DNA from 4 places in the Paenibacillus sp. FSL H7-0357 genome. Region 3 is predicted to be linked to each of the others. Evidence: riboswitches for the same ligand, from Rfam matches in the RefSeq annotation. Region 3 holds a riboswitch; each other region holds the start of a gene.
The links. A riboswitch is a leader RNA that binds a small molecule or an ion and turns the genes downstream of it on or off. The one in region 3 is predicted to bind cyclic di-AMP.
Positions count from the first base shown of each region.

Region 1 (3,707 bases), 2.5 Mb from region 3:
CTACTTCCTGTACGCCTTGATGTACGCAGCTGTAGGTTCCATTGTCAGCCGTACCGAGGACCTGGGCCAGGCGATCATGCCGATTCTTATGCTGGGCTTCGTCAATTTATATCTTCCGATGTTCAGCATCTCTGTCCCGGATACCCTGCTCGTTAAGGTAGCAAGCTTTGTTCCATTCACTTCTCCGCTCAGCATGCTGCTGCGTATTGGTGTTGGCGAGGTAGCGACCTGGGAGATTCTGGTCTCGCTTCTCATCTTACTGGCAACTACCTTACTGTTCGGCTGGCTGGCCGCCAAGATCTACCGCACGGGAGTGCTGATGTACGGCAAACGCCCAAGCATCAAGGAGATCAGAAAAGCGATGAAGGCCTACAAAATTTAATTGGAATCATCAATATATACCTTTTGAGGAGTGCTTGATTTCATTCAAGGGCTTTTGACAGGAATGGGCATTGCCGGTATGATTGCGTCATTAATCATCTTTGGCAGACATTCTAAACGCGCAAACTAAGAAGTGATCATAGGTTTTACTGAGGAAGCCGCGGTTCGGAAACCGCGGCTTTTTTGCGGCTCCCCGGGAGTTCAGAGCCAAACTGGATCAGTGAAGGTTTATGGTGTATGTTATTTAATAAGGAGTGGTAATCTTGAAAAAAAACAATCAAATCCCCGCGATCCTCGCAGCTTCAATTCTGCTGATTCTGCTCAGCAGCATGCTTAAGCCAGAGGGCTCTACCCTGCTGGGTGTGCTGCAGACGTTAATGCTCGGAGTGGGCTTGCTGGGCTGCTGTACAGCGGCCTGGAGATTCGCCAAAGGCGGCAAGGGCAAGAGCTGAGTATAAATAGAAAAGGCCGCAGCACTATGCTGCGGCTTTTTCATGCGCTTTGACAAGTTGCTATATTCCATACGCAGCTATACAACAAACAAGTTTGCTTCAGGCCGCAACGTTTCCAACCGGCACATTTGCTCGCGCACATGTCTCAGCCGGGTTTTCAGCACTGGCACGCTTTGCTCAAGAATGGTGCTGATTGCCGGCAGGGGCAGCAGCATGCCGTACCATAACACCTGCACAATCTGATCCTCCCAGGCTAATCCATTGGAAACAAAGAGGCTGCACTCCTCTGCAGCCCGGGAGCATTGCTGAATGCACTCCCGGTACGCATCCAGAGAGAAAGGCTGCGGGATGAAATCATCATGAAGGTACCGGGTATAAAGCTCAGTGAAGGTCTTCATCGCAGTCTTTTCAGCAACGGCACCCTCTCCCAGCAGCAGACTGGTGAGTGCATAAATATTTCCGGTGTTCTTTTGGACATATTCCGCAAACCCGCTGGCAGCTGTCCATCCCGGGGATAATGGGTCTGGCATGTCTTCACGTTCCTTTCTGAATAAGAAATTATAAGATGGAGAAATAAGCGATGGATCTGTCCATTAGCTCGGCTATGTCCGGTTCCTGCCAGCTGCCTTTATGCAGCAGGGAACTTGAAGGTTTATAGTACATCCGTCTGAAGGGGGGCGTACCGCCGGCCCCAGCTGTACGGGAATAGGGAACCATTTGCAGATGTGACGTGACGACCTTGCCTTGCAGCTTGGCTTTTAAATCCAGCAGGGCCGTTTGCACGATTTCTTGCTGACCCGGCTCCCACTGCGCACCTAGCTGCTGTACAATTTCTATGGCTTCTTCCAGCCTGTGATTGCGTATACTTCTCAGAAAGGTGCTCCATTTAATGACGTCAAAATGATCGCCTTCCGCAGACAGTATCCCCGCTCCCCAGCTGCACCCAGCCTTGCACGTAAGCTTCAGCACACCATACCGGCATTTGCCGGATGACTCCGTGGCATGATGGAATGGCCAGGGGGCATCGAATACAAACACTTCTATACGTAACAGCCTGCGCTGGTTCATTTCGTTTTCCCTCCTACCCATTTATAAGCTGCAGCCTCAGCACAAAAAACCGCAGCAGAGGAGGACCTCTGCTGCGGTTTTGGTACAGGCTTAAATACACCTGGCGCAAAAACGTGGCGGATCAAGGTTCTCTCTAGTCGCTTACGGGGTTAGCTGTCGGATTCGGACGGTGAGAGTCGCCCTACCTAATGAGACCACAGTCTCCTTCGGATTCACCCCAAGAAAGATTCTTATCTTCCAGGAAAGGCCCTGCGGGCCTGATGGTTCCCCCGTTTCCCGCACTGCGGGAATTCAGCGTTCATATTGCATTTCATGCATTGGATTCAAACCGAATCATACTCTTTTCGCATGAGCTTTGTAAAAAGGAAAAAACATTCTTCTGAGCCGATTTTCAGGGAATTCTGGCAAAGGAAACGGTAAGATGCGCTAAAAGGGTGTTTATCAACGGTTTTCGGCTTTTTATCTCGTGCATACGACTGCTTTTGAATTAGGGTGATCAGAGCACAAAAGGCAATTTACTCAACATTGGGTGAATAAAATCACAACGCTGAATGCTTTTTCGCAAATCGTTGATAAGCCGAGTAAATAAGAGGAATGATGAGATTGAGGCTTAAGTAAGCGCTACCTGATCTGGATTGGGTTTACTAAATGCATTATTTTGGCAGGTTTGGCGGTTTACAAGGCCGTGACCGCCAGAGTATGATTACTTCTGTTTACTACACAATCGAATACGCAGTCCGCTTAATTTCCGTTATGGAAAGCGGGGGAACCAACAATCGGCAGCCGATGTGAGAGTCGGAGCCGGTTATGGGGTGAATCCTGTGAAAGTGCGAGAGAATGCTCGCATGGATACAGGTAGGGCGACTCTCACTGCCCGAATCCGACAGCTAACCTCGTAAGCGTATTAGAGAGGATGAGCACAATGTGACCGCTAATTGGACCACAGAGGGAATTCCTTTGTGGTTTTTTGCTGTGTTCGTACGAGAAATGAATGGAAGTCCTAGGCCGGAGGAGAGGAAGATATGGCGAATTCGGAAGAATATGTACTCATTAACGCTCCGACTAAAGCGGGGGAGCATTTTATCAAAATCTTAAAGTTCAGAGGCTACAAGATCGCAGGAATCGCCAACAATGCGGCGGAGAAGCGGCGTCTGGAGGAGCTGGGAATCGAGGTCAATCTTGTGGTGGATACACATCATCAGAATACATGGTTCCGCCCCTCTTTTCCGGTAGGCAGAGTATTTCTGTTCGAGAGCAGTGTGACCTTATGCTGCCGGTATATCCAGATGTGCCGGACCTGGACGACAAAACCAATATACGTAATTACGACTTCGATGAATCCCAGACTGGTCTATAAAGGACTTGGAGCGGATTCCGTCATCTATTCCCACAGCGGAAATGTCTCTTTTCTGGCGGATGTCTCAACGAATCCAGGATAAGGCCATATAAAATGGCAAATAAAAGGCATCCCCTGGACAGAGGTCCAAGGAGATGCCTTTTTCAAAATATAAATATTTATATGCCTCACGCTATGAATTATTCAGCAGTTGCTCCAATAAGCTCCTTAAGTTCGGAAACGTTGAAGCCTTTGACTGCGCGGCCTTCGTACACAGTAACAGGCACACCCATGAAGCCCAGCTTCTCGACTTCTTCCTGATACACTGTACTTGTCATAACATCACGCACCTCGAAGCTAACATCTTGCTCGGTCAGCCACTGTTTCACTTGATTACAGTCGCTGCATCCTGTGGTGGAATAGACAATAACCGGCTGGCTCATTGGCTCACAGCTGCCTTGATGGCGTCC
Region 1 is NZ_CP009241.1:577,071-580,777, forward strand. It holds gene H70357_RS02565 (ABC transporter permease) at 1-382, shown strand, start outside; gene H70357_RS02570 (hypothetical protein) at 645-833, shown strand; gene H70357_RS02575 (hypothetical protein) at 911-1,363, opposite strand; gene H70357_RS02580 (hypothetical protein) at 1,392-1,901, opposite strand; cyclic di-AMP (ydaO/yuaA leader) riboswitch at 2,026-2,208, opposite strand; cyclic di-AMP (ydaO/yuaA leader) riboswitch at 2,630-2,818, shown strand; gene H70357_RS02585 (hypothetical protein) at 2,924-3,340, shown strand; gene H70357_RS02590 (glutaredoxin family protein) at 3,438-3,680, opposite strand; gene ytxJ (bacillithiol system redox-active protein YtxJ) at 3,677-3,707, opposite strand, start outside.
Region 1: linked by a shared signal. The riboswitch ahead of H70357_RS02580 (hypothetical protein) and the one ahead of H70357_RS13230 (KamA family radical SAM protein) in region 3 are both predicted to bind cyclic di-AMP.

Region 2 (3,707 bases), 3.1 Mb from region 3:
GGCAAATTTTCCGCAGAGCCAAAGAGCTGTACCAGAGCGGTTATGAATTCCGGTTCATGATTGATCCTTTAGGTGATTTGTTCCGCGGAGAGGTTACGGTGGAACAATATCTGCTGCTGGACGAAGCTATGATCCAGACCGCCTTCATGCAGTGGACTTTGGAGAAGGATGAATTGTTAAGCGACTTGTGCAGCCGGTTTATTCATCGTAAACTGTATAAATATGTAGAGATGGAGAACCTTGATTCCGAGACGATTGACGAAATACGCCGCAGCTTTGCCGTGGCAGGGCTAGATGCCGATTATGATCTGGAAATTGATTTTCCGACAGATTTGCCCTATGATGTGTTTCGTCCGGGACAAGGCTTTGACAGCAAGCAAATTCTGCTGCTTGACCGCCATGACAAACTGAGGGAGATCTCTGAAGTTTCAGATATCGTACGCTCCATCAGCGGAATTCACCGCGGCCGTTATCACCTGTATTTTCCACAGGATAAGCTGCAGAAAGCCCTTCCATTTCTGCCTTCTTCTATCGCAGAAATCTTTGCAAAGTAATCCAAAAATACTTGGAATTCATCATAGAAATTATGACAGAAAAGGGGATGTAACATGCAATTGTTCGACACGCACACCCATCTGGATGCTCCACAATTCGACGAGGACCGCGAAAAGGTAATCGCCAATGCGCTCGAGGCAGGAGTTACCAAAATGATTAATATTGGCTTTAACAGGGAAACAATCCCAACAACCATGAAGCTTGCTGAAACCTATGATTATATCTATGCAGCCGTCGGCTGGCATCCGCAGGATGCCATAGACATGAGGGACGGGGATCTCGAGTGGATTGCCTCACTGTGCAGTCATAAAAAAGTAGTTGCCATCGGAGAAATTGGGTTGGATTACTACTGGGATACCTCTCCTAAAGAGGTACAGCATGAAGTGTTCCGCAAACAAATCGGACTGGCCCGTGAACTGAAAATGCCGATTTGCATTCATAACCGTGATGCTCATGAAGATGTGGTGCGGATTCTTCGTGAAGAGAAGGCTGATGAAATAGGCGGAGTGATGCACTCCTTCTCCGGCAGCTGGGAAATAGCCAAAATGTGCCTGGATTTAGGCTTTCACCTATCCTTCGGCGGCCCGATTACATTCAAGAACGCCAGAGTGCCAAAAGAGGTGCTGGCCCAGACTCCGCTGGACCGATTGCTGATTGAAACGGACTCGCCTTATTTGACACCGCACCCTTTCCGGGGCAAGCGAAATGAGAGCGCACATGTGAGATTAGTAGCAGAGGCTGCCGCGGAAATAAAAGGGATTGATTTACAGGAATTGGCGGAAATTACGTATGCGAACGCACTGGAACGATTTGGGATTGTCTGAAATCGGGAGTAAAAGCGGTGAAAAATGAAGTATAGCCGATATATTAAACTTTTTTAATTTAAAAACGGCTGAATATTACAATATTTTAATCATTTTTTTGCGTAAACGTGGTTGAATCGTCCTTTACAACATGCATCAAAACAGGATATCATCTTTTCAGTGCAGTGAGCTGTTGTTACTGTGACAGTCACTGAATCATGGATCGTCTCGCTGAGTCTCCGTATGGAGAACGGGGGAACCAATAATGCCTGCCGCATGTCCGTACATAGAGTACAACACAGAAATGCCGCAGAATTTATTTGATTTCTTCACGTGGTCTTTGGGGTGAATTTGAGGGCAACCGCCGTGAGCGGGTGACCTAAGATAGGGCGTCTCTCTTATGCCCGAACCCGACAGCTAACCCCGTAAGCGCAAGTAAGAGAGGAAACCTCGTGCATAAACATTCCCGCGTATTCTGACATCCGGAGAAGCCACGAAAGAGTCCTCTGTGAACTCTTTTTTGGGCTTTTTTTGTTTTGAATAATGCGAATGTTCCCAGCATACTGTTATATAACAGGTATCTGGAGTAATTATGCCGGGCAGGCGATCCATGAGCAGGAAACGCTGAAGCAATGCGGGCGTATCCTGTTGCAATCTCAAACCTAGTTTCGTCAGCAATCATACAGTCACCTTGATATACAACTTGACGACGGGGCTATGTAAGGAGGATGGAGAGAGTGGGCGTATTCCAACCAGAAGTATCCCATGATTCGCAATCATCCAGCAGGTCTTTCGCATTACGGTGGAAGCAAGTGAATCCTCGCTTACTTTCGCTTGCAGGTGCGGTATCAATCGTTATCGCGCTGCTCATTCTGCTGTACGTACACGGTCAGAGCAAGAAAGAGATATTTTTAGTTATAGACGGGAAAGCACAGACGCTGGAAACGCGCGAAGCGCTGCTCAGTGATGTGCTGGCTAAGGAACAAATTTCGCTGCAGCCGCATGATGAATTATCTATTGGCCTTAGTGATGAGATACAGGACGGCGACCGTGTCGTGATCAATCGTGCGCAGAAGTTTAGTCTCACTGCGGATGGAGCAACAAAAACGCTGTACACCACCGAAGACACTATCGGTGACGCCATTAGCAAACTGGGTTTAAGCCTGGAGAGCAGTGACAAGATATACCCTTCGCTTGACACCACAGTATCGGCCGGCATGGAAATTAAAATTGTCCGCATCAACAAGCAGATTGTGGAGCGGAAGCAAAATTTGCCATTCCAGGTCATTAAGACCTCAGATCCTTCCCTGACCAAGGGGACCGTAAAAGTGGCACAGTTAGGCGCACCAGGCGTCATGGTCCAGCATATCGAGAAGGTCTACCAAGATGGAGAACTGGTCTCTATGCGCATGATTGGCAAGGAAGTACAGACGGTTACCAAACATAAAATTGTTTATGTTGGTACGAAGCCCCTGCCAAAGCCCGTTGTAGCTGCTGTGACAACTTCCAAAAAAAGTACGGCATCCAAAACAACCAAAGTTTCCGCAAAAAGCAGTAACGTCGTGCACAAGGCAGGCGTAGATTTCCAATACAAGAAGATGATCAAAAATGTGTCGATGACAGCCTATTCTTCAGAAGAACCAGGCATTGGGACCCGCACGGCTTCTGGCACACGTGTAACAGAAGGCCGGACAATAGCTGTGGACCCGAATGTAATTCCTATCGGCTGGTGGGTGTACATTGAGGGATTAGGGTTTCGCCGAGCAGAGGATACCGGCGGTGCCATCAAAGGCAACAAGTTAGATGTTTATTACGATTCACTGAGCCATGCCCGTAATTTCGGCCGCAAGTCCCGGACTATTTATGTGATCGGTCCAGTGAAGCCGGAGCTGAATTAACGTGGTCCGCTTTTGCAAATTAATGGTTTATAAGCTATAGTGAGTGTAGCACTGACAGAACGGGCTACCGCTCATCACTTATACATTCTTTAGCCAAAAAGAAGGGGAGCGAATCCTCTTCTTTTTGTGTTTTACAGGAAGGAGCAACGTGTATGATTAAGGAATTAATTGTGGTGGAAGGCAAGAGTGATACGGTTGCCGTCAAGCGGGCGGTGGAGGCCGATACGATAGAGACTGGCGGTTCAGCGGTAGACCGCAAGGTTATCGCCAAGATAGCGCTGGCAATGGAACGCAGAGGCGTGATCATCCTTACGGATCCCGATCATGCCGGCGAACGCATCCGCAAGATTGTTTCCTCCAAGGTGCCAGGCTGCAAGCATGCATTCATCCCGGAGAAGGATGCTACACGCAAAGGGGATATCGGTGTTGAGAATGCATCACCGGAAGCGAT
Region 2 is NZ_CP009241.1:28,503-32,209, forward strand. It holds gene H70357_RS00130 (HD domain-containing protein) at 1-554, shown strand, start outside; gene H70357_RS00135 (TatD family hydrolase) at 609-1,379, shown strand; cyclic di-AMP (ydaO/yuaA leader) riboswitch at 1,578-1,805, shown strand; gene H70357_RS00140 (resuscitation-promoting factor) at 2,096-3,256, shown strand; gene rnmV (ribonuclease M5) at 3,409-3,707, shown strand, end outside.
Region 2: linked by a shared signal. The riboswitch ahead of H70357_RS00140 (resuscitation-promoting factor) and the one ahead of H70357_RS13230 (KamA family radical SAM protein) in region 3 are both predicted to bind cyclic di-AMP.

Region 3 (3,707 bases):
GGATCTTTATGCGTCTGTACAGGAACGATGCGATCCACCATAACATCGGGGAAGGCGACACAGCGGTCTGCACGCCCCTTTAAAGGCTGCTTTAAATGGCGGTAAACCAGATTTTTAAGCTTTTGGCTGCTTCCCACGCCATTCTCGCAGGCAATAATATGAAGCGGCTTCGGATAGGGGTTGCTGTTTAGCCTGTTCTCGATACCCTGCGCGATGGCTCCGGCAATGTCTTTCAGCGCTGTTAGCCCGACCGCTGTCGTCACGATCTCAGCCTCTGCAACAGCTTGAGCCACCTGTTTCTGATCATTCAGATGAAGGGCAGTTACATTCTCCACAATAAAGCGGTCCCGCTCATCATTGGCAAGGGTAACGGGATAGCGCCCCCGTTCCTGCAGCTGAGCGATTTTCAGCTTATTTCTTCCGACAAAACAAACCTCATAACCGGAGTCTGACAGCACTGGACCGATAAATCCCCGGCCAATATTGCCCGCTCCAAAATGTACGGCTCTCAAATCGGTGTCCCCCTTTAGTAAATTCAACTCTATAAAATTTCACGAATCATAGTTGTTATACGCAGAAAATTAGTACACCGTAGTGATTTATACCTGCACATCAGAGATTTCGAAGCAGCTCCGGGAAATCACGTGATCGAAGTCAAGAAGACTTAGGCTTTCGGTCTGGTGATGCGGCATATCAAATTCAAGAAAACGGGTAATGGCATTCGGGATCACCACACAGAACATTCCGGCTGCAGTCGCAGCTCTTGCGCCGTTTGGCGAATCCTCAATAGCGACTGCCTCATGTGGTTTAATGTCAAGAGAGGACATGACCTGGTTATACAACTCCGGATCAGGCTTCACCTTCTCCACATGATCGGAGGTGCGGATGCTCTCGAAATAATCGCGTATGCCCAGCAGCTCCAAATGCCGTTCCACCCAGTCCATAGAGGAGCTGGAAGCAAGGCCAATCCGCAGTCCGGCGTCCTGGGCAGCATCCAGATATTGCTGAATTCCCGGCCGCATCTGTTCGAGCTCCATCAGCTTGCTGTGCCTCTGCTGGACCGCTGTTCTGAATGCCATCCGGTCGATAGGCAGCTTAAGGTCAGTCATCAAATATTCGTAGGGATTAAAACTGTTAAGGCTGGTGCCTATGCAAGTAGAATACTGTTCCAGCGACAGGTCTACCCCATGCTCTCCATAGGCTTCGCTAAAAGCGGTGTACCAAGCTGTTTCCGTGTCGATAATCGTTCCGTCAAAATCAAATATAATCCCTTTGATCAAATCAACCATCTCCCTCACAGTAGTCCGGTAAGCTAAGCTCACACAAAAGCGTGCAATCCGCTTCCAAAAATGCTTCCGGCTGGCGTATGTCTGTAAAAACCATAACAAAGGTTTTCTGGCCGCGTCAACCGGGGCAGCTTATCTTCCATCATATGAGGGCGGTTACAATTGCACAAAAACGAAACTGGGGACAAGCCTAAAAAAAGCGTTTTCCCGGTCGCTCCTGTTTGCACCAAAAAAAACAAAAAAACCTTTCTGTACAAAGGATTTCGCGTTTCTATGCCTTGCGGCCGGGACTCTGCGTATGAAGCATTTCAAAACGACCGGCAATCCCACAACAAAAAAAATTTCTACTCTGCTGATTTGGCTTGGCCCCGTATGCCTTGCCGCGGGCAAGTTTAGCTTTGACTTTTCAAAACTTCCCGGGTTATACTTTACCTACGCTTAATTTCCAGCCTTTGGGCAGGAAAGCGGGGGAACCAGTCTTTTGGGGCGAATCATTCACAGAATGTAGGGTACCATCTTACCCGAGTCCGTCAGCTAACCTCGTCAGTAGTGGATGGGTCTGCTTTTTTAGGTATATTCATAACCAGAGACCCTTGCTAAGGGTCTCTTTTTTGTATTCTAATGACCCTGCTGGCAGCAGTTTGGCTATCGACCTCAAGGCTCCCTTACTTCTCACACTATGAGACCAAGGAGAGATGCAAGTGCAAAAGGTAAGGTACATAACGGATATCAACAAGGTTGCCATGCTGTCTGAAACGGAAAAAGAAAAGCTGAAGGAGATCACCGGCAAATTTGCCTTTCGGGTCAATGACTATTATCTGTCGCTGATCGACTGGGATGACCCGGGTGATCCGATCCGCAGGCTCGTCATTCCAAGTGAAGGTGAACTTGCGGAGTACGGCTGCTGGGATGCATCCGATGAGGGAATGAATTATGTAGTGCCGGGATGTCAGCACAAATACAGAACAACGGCCCTTCTGATTGTCTCCGAGGTGTGTGGAGCTTACTGCCGCTACTGCTTCCGCAAGCGCCTGTTCCGCAATGATGTGAAGGAAGCACAAACCGATGTGGCTCCTGGGCTGGAATACATCAGGAATCATCCTGAGATCAATAATGTGCTGCTTACCGGCGGAGACAGCCTGATTCTCTCTACCTCCAAGCTGCGCTTCATCATCGAAAGCCTGAGATCCATTGACCATGTGAAGATTATCCGGCTGGGCTCCAAAATTCCCGTATTTAATCCCATGCGCATTTATCAGGACGAAGAACTGCTGGAACTAATCCGTACCTATTCATCGGAGGACAAACGCATTTACGTCATGGCGCATATTAATCATCCCCGGGAAATTACGCCCGAAGCCAAACAAGCATTCAGAGCACTTCATAATGCCGGGGCAATCGTAGTTAATCAAACACCGGTGCTGAAAGGCATCAACGATGATCCGGCGGTACTCGGAGAACTGCTCGACCGGCTGTCCTGGGCCGGAGTCACTCCCTATTATTTCTTCGTGAACCGGCCCATTGCCGGCAACCGCGAGTTCGTTCTGCCGCTGGAGCGTGTCTACAACATTGTTGAGGAAGCCAAGGCCAGAACCTCAGGTCTGGGTAAAAGAGTCCGTCTATCCATGAGCCACTCCTCCGGCAAAATCGAGATACTGGCGATTGAAGACGGCAAGGCCTATCTGAAATACCATCAGTCCAGAGCGCAGGAGTACGGCAAATTTATGATCCTGGAATGTCCACCGGATGCGGAATGGTTCGATGATCTTCCCGGCAGCGAGAAGCACTGGACCCATCCTGCTTTCACTTCCCAGATCCCGCAGCTCCTATAAAAGCCAGCACAGTCCCCTTGTATCAGCATCGGGACTGTTTGTTTAGCGTGCTTACCGGCTATTCCATCCCCTGTGAGAACAGCTTGCTGATGAGCGCTCTCCGGCTGGATACGCCGGTCTTGGAGAAGATCGATTTCAGGTGATCCTGTACGGTGTACGCAGAAATATGCAGCGACTCCGCCAGCTCCTTGGTAGATAATCCGCGGGAGAGCATTTCGGCCAGCTGCTTCTCCCTGGCGGTCAGCTGGCAGGCATCGGCCAGCAGCCGGAAGATCTCCGAGGACTTGGCATAGACAAAGGCAACGGCCAGCTCCGTCTTCCCGCCGCTTCCTTCAAGCCTGCTGGCCGTAACTGTCAAGTAAGCCCCATCCTCGACACGCAGGCATAATTTCGCCTTGGAAGGCAAGCCTCCTGGTTCCGTATTCTCGCCAAGTGCCCTCAGGCATACGGCATTGACCGGCCGGGGAAGAACTCCGTGATCCAACCGTTCCAGCTGTTGCAGACGGTTCATCCAATATTGGGCCGCACTATTCGCGCTGACCGGAAGCAGCTGGTCCGTCAGAATCATGATTCCACTGTCCTCCGGTGC
Region 3 is NZ_CP009241.1:3,094,397-3,098,103, reverse strand. It holds gene H70357_RS13240 (mannitol-1-phosphate 5-dehydrogenase) at 1-512, opposite strand, end outside; gene H70357_RS13235 (HAD family hydrolase) at 600-1,280, opposite strand; cyclic di-AMP (ydaO/yuaA leader) riboswitch at 1,712-1,850, shown strand; gene H70357_RS13230 (KamA family radical SAM protein) at 1,982-3,118, shown strand; gene H70357_RS13225 (helix-turn-helix transcriptional regulator) at 3,177-3,707, opposite strand, start outside.

Region 4 (3,707 bases), 3.0 Mb from region 3:
CCGATTCCTATGCCAGAAATGTGTACATCCGCGGCAAGCTGGTGCTGAAGGATATCGAACAGCAGGTCGGAACCAAGACGATGGATACCCTAATGGCGGCCTATACCCGTAAGTTCCGCTTCCGGCATCCTTCTACCGCTGACTTCCAGAAAATCGTGGAGAAGGTGACCAAAAAATCCTGGCAAGCCTACTTCGACCAATATGTATACAGCGGCGGTTCTCCGGATTTTTCGATTGATCATATTAAAATCTCTGACCCTAAAAAAGAGGGCGGCGATGATAATGCCCGTTACGAAAGCTCAGTAGCGGTCAGCAATAAAGGAAATCAGTATGGTGACGTCCCGATAAAGTTCACCTTCCTGGATGGCTATACCGTCCAGCAGTTTTGGAATGGAACAGAGAAGGAAACCACCTTTCAGCTAGCCTACAAAGCGCCTCTTTTGTCCGCAGAGATTGATCCGGATCACTCCATTCTGCTGGAGAGTAAGCATCTCAACAATTTTAGACTGGCGGAGCTGGAGCGAAAGACGCTCTCCCGCTGGACGCTTAGTGCAACGAAGCTGCTTGAAACCCTGCTCGGAACTCTTGTCTGGTGAGGTGAAGGATTGTGAAAAGATCGATAACCCGCGGCTGGTACAGCATGAAAGAGCAATTTTATATTCTGATTCTGCTTTTTATCTATCGGCTGCTTTGGGGCTATTTCCTGTACAGATTCGTCAGGTCAGCCCTCATCCCGGTGCTGCTCCGTTATCCCGATACACACGCCGGCGGCAGCGGAATAGGCAGATTGCTGTATTATATCGAAGGACAGACTGCATTGGGCACAGACCCCGGGGTGCTGCGCTGGCTCTGGCTGCTGCTGGCCCTCTCAGCGCTACGGCTGCTATGCTCCCCCTTTATCCGTGCAGGGCTGCTGCATGAGCTGCACCAGGAGCGCAAAGGGGAGCGGGGAATGTTCTTTTTTCCCGGAATGAAGCTTTACGGACTCCCCGTACTGCTGTTCAGTCTAGCGGAATGGCTTCTGGCCGCAGCACCGCTGTATTGGCTTCTCCCCAAAATGTACGGGCTTCTCCTCAGCGGTATTCTCGATTATACCCTGCTGCTGAGACTGGTTCCTTATGTTCTGGCCTGGCTCCTGTACTTCTACCTGATCCGCATTCTGCTGCTGTACATGCAGTTTGGCTTCACCGGAGGAACAGGCATGTTCTCTTCCTTGCTGGTTGGCCTTAGGGTAATCCTCCCTTCCACCTGTATATCTGCACTGTTCGGCGCCGGCGGCCTGCTTCTGCTGCTGCTCTCCGGAGTGACCGCACTTTTCTGTCCAGGCCTGCCCGCACTGCTGTTCCGGCAATTTTCACCGCTTCCCTCAACGCTGTTCAAAATGTGGAGCATAGCGGGGCAGTATCACCTTTGGTGCAGCAAAACATTTCCACAATAATTACGCCAGTCCCTTGGCATAATAGAAGAGTCACTGCCCCAGATAAAGGGCGGGACTCTTCTTTTGGTTACAACGTGATTTAGGGTATTTGCAAAACTGTAAATCCTCTGGTACAATGATGCCTGTACCAGTAGTAACAACTTTGTAATCTTTTGAAACTAATTTGAAGTAAATGAATGTGCCTTTAAGCATTTAACCTTGTCGATACGTCACTGTTTCGGTGCATAAAACGCCAAATTCCCGGCACCGGGAAGTGGGGGAACCATATTTTGGGTGAATTGATCTCGCTTTAGAGGGGTCATAGGGGAACCTTCTACCGAATCCTTAAGCTAACCTCGCAGGCCTTGGAAGGAGTACATCTTTTGAAAAGTCATAATTTTAAGAAGAAATGCACCGCAGCAGCATTAGGGCTAGTGATGGTGTTCACGCTTGGAGCAGGGAGCGCTTTCGCCGACTCCAGAATGGATACGGTTATTACAAAAACACTGGGAACGACGTATAAAACCGGAGGCATAAGCACTGCCGGCTTTGATTGTTCTGGATTCACCAAATATGTATTTAAGAATGTTGGCCTTACCTTGCCCCGCACTTCCAAAGCACAATTCAGCGTTGGAACCGCCGTATCACGGAATAACCTCCGTTCCGGCGACCTGGTATTCTTCAATACCCTTGGCAATGGAGTCTCCCATGTCGGCATTTATGTCGGCAACGGAAAATTCGCCCAATCCTCTTCATCCCGTGGTGTAACTATCAGTTCAATGAGTCAATCCTACTGGGCCAACCGCTACGTTGGAGCCAAACGAGTAATGAGCACAACAGCTTACAAAGCTATCGCTTACGATTGACATCCCTCAGGAATTTCATCCTCCAATAAATAATTGTAACTTATAGAGATCCGGAAACTGATTATTGCCGTAATCATTTCCGGGTTTTTCCTTTTTGTCTTCCTTATTCTACCTTTTACACGTATTTGAGGTCTGTGAAACACCTTTTTACTAAAAATCCCAACAAATCTAAGTTAAAGCTTACTCAGCGCGTAAATATAAGACCTTTTTAGCAAAGATAACTCTTAAAAAGCGTAAATATTATGCATTAATATGTTTTAAGTGATTGCCAACTGGCGAAGTCTTTGTTACAATTATCGCAGTGAGTTTTTAGTAACATTTTTGTAATTATTGAATCGGGTTTTACAAAGGTTTTGTCATGTATTGGTTAACAAGCTAATCCTAATCAACAGTCATGCCGAGTTCCCTAACCATTAGGGAAACGGGGGAACCGATTTTGGGTGAATTGACCTCCTATTCACAGAGGGGTCATAGGGGACCTTCAACCGAACCCTTAAGCTAACCTCGTAGGCATTTGGAAGGGGTATTCACTTTTGAAGAAGAAGTTAGCAGCAGCAGTACTTAGCTTTTCCATTATGCTTACCATCGGAGCAGGAAGCGCTTTCGCGGATTCCAAAATGGATAAAGTCATCGACAAGACCATCGGAAGTAAATACGTATCCGGCGGTGTATCGACCAACGGCTTTGATTGCTCCGGATTTACAATGTACGTTTTTGATAAGATCGGTATCAATTTGCCACACCAATCCGGTTCCCAATACCAAATGGGTACTGCCATTTCCCGGGATGATCTGAGAGCGGGAGATCTTGTATTTTATAATACAAGCGGTAAAGGTGTATCCCACGTCGGCATTTATGTCGGTGAGGGCAAATTCGCACATGCTTCATCCTCCCGTGGTGTAACCATCAGCACGATGAGTGACAGCTACTACGTCAACCGCTACGTTGGCGCCAAACGGATCATGAGTACAGATGCTTACCAATCCGTTACTTCTGATTCCCAAGACAATGATGACGTGCAATAAGTTGTCGTAAAACGGGCACTCTTCCATGATTTTTGCCGAAATCTGGAGGGGGCCTGTTTTTTTTGTCTATAAAATTACTTACCCCTCTCAATATCCGCAAAACATAAATCTCCCCCAAATTTCCTCCATTTTATAAAATATTTTTACTACTTTGTCAAGTTTCCGCCTTTCAGAAAATTTCTGAGTCGAATCAGGCCAGTTATGGATATAATTAGGTATAGCTAGTGCTGTTGCTCCCCATGAAAGGAGGCCGGTGGCCTTATGATTAGCTCCCCCGTTACATTCCATGTAGTTCCCATGGAGATCAGCCATGCCGAAGATATCGCCGCATGGAATTACAAAGCGCCTTATAATATTTACGAATGGATGCCTTGGTCCCAAATGGAGGCGCTTGGCATT
Region 4 is NZ_CP009241.1:102,317-106,023, reverse strand. It holds gene H70357_RS00515 (M1 family metallopeptidase) at 1-596, shown strand, start outside; gene H70357_RS00510 (hypothetical protein) at 608-1,438, shown strand; cyclic di-AMP (ydaO/yuaA leader) riboswitch at 1,659-1,797, shown strand; gene H70357_RS00505 (C40 family peptidase) at 1,855-2,283, shown strand; cyclic di-AMP (ydaO/yuaA leader) riboswitch at 2,669-2,811, shown strand; gene H70357_RS00500 (C40 family peptidase) at 2,817-3,308, shown strand; gene H70357_RS00495 (GNAT family N-acetyltransferase) at 3,570-3,707, shown strand, end outside.
Region 4: linked by a shared signal. The riboswitch ahead of H70357_RS00505 (C40 family peptidase) and the one ahead of H70357_RS13230 (KamA family radical SAM protein) in region 3 are both predicted to bind cyclic di-AMP.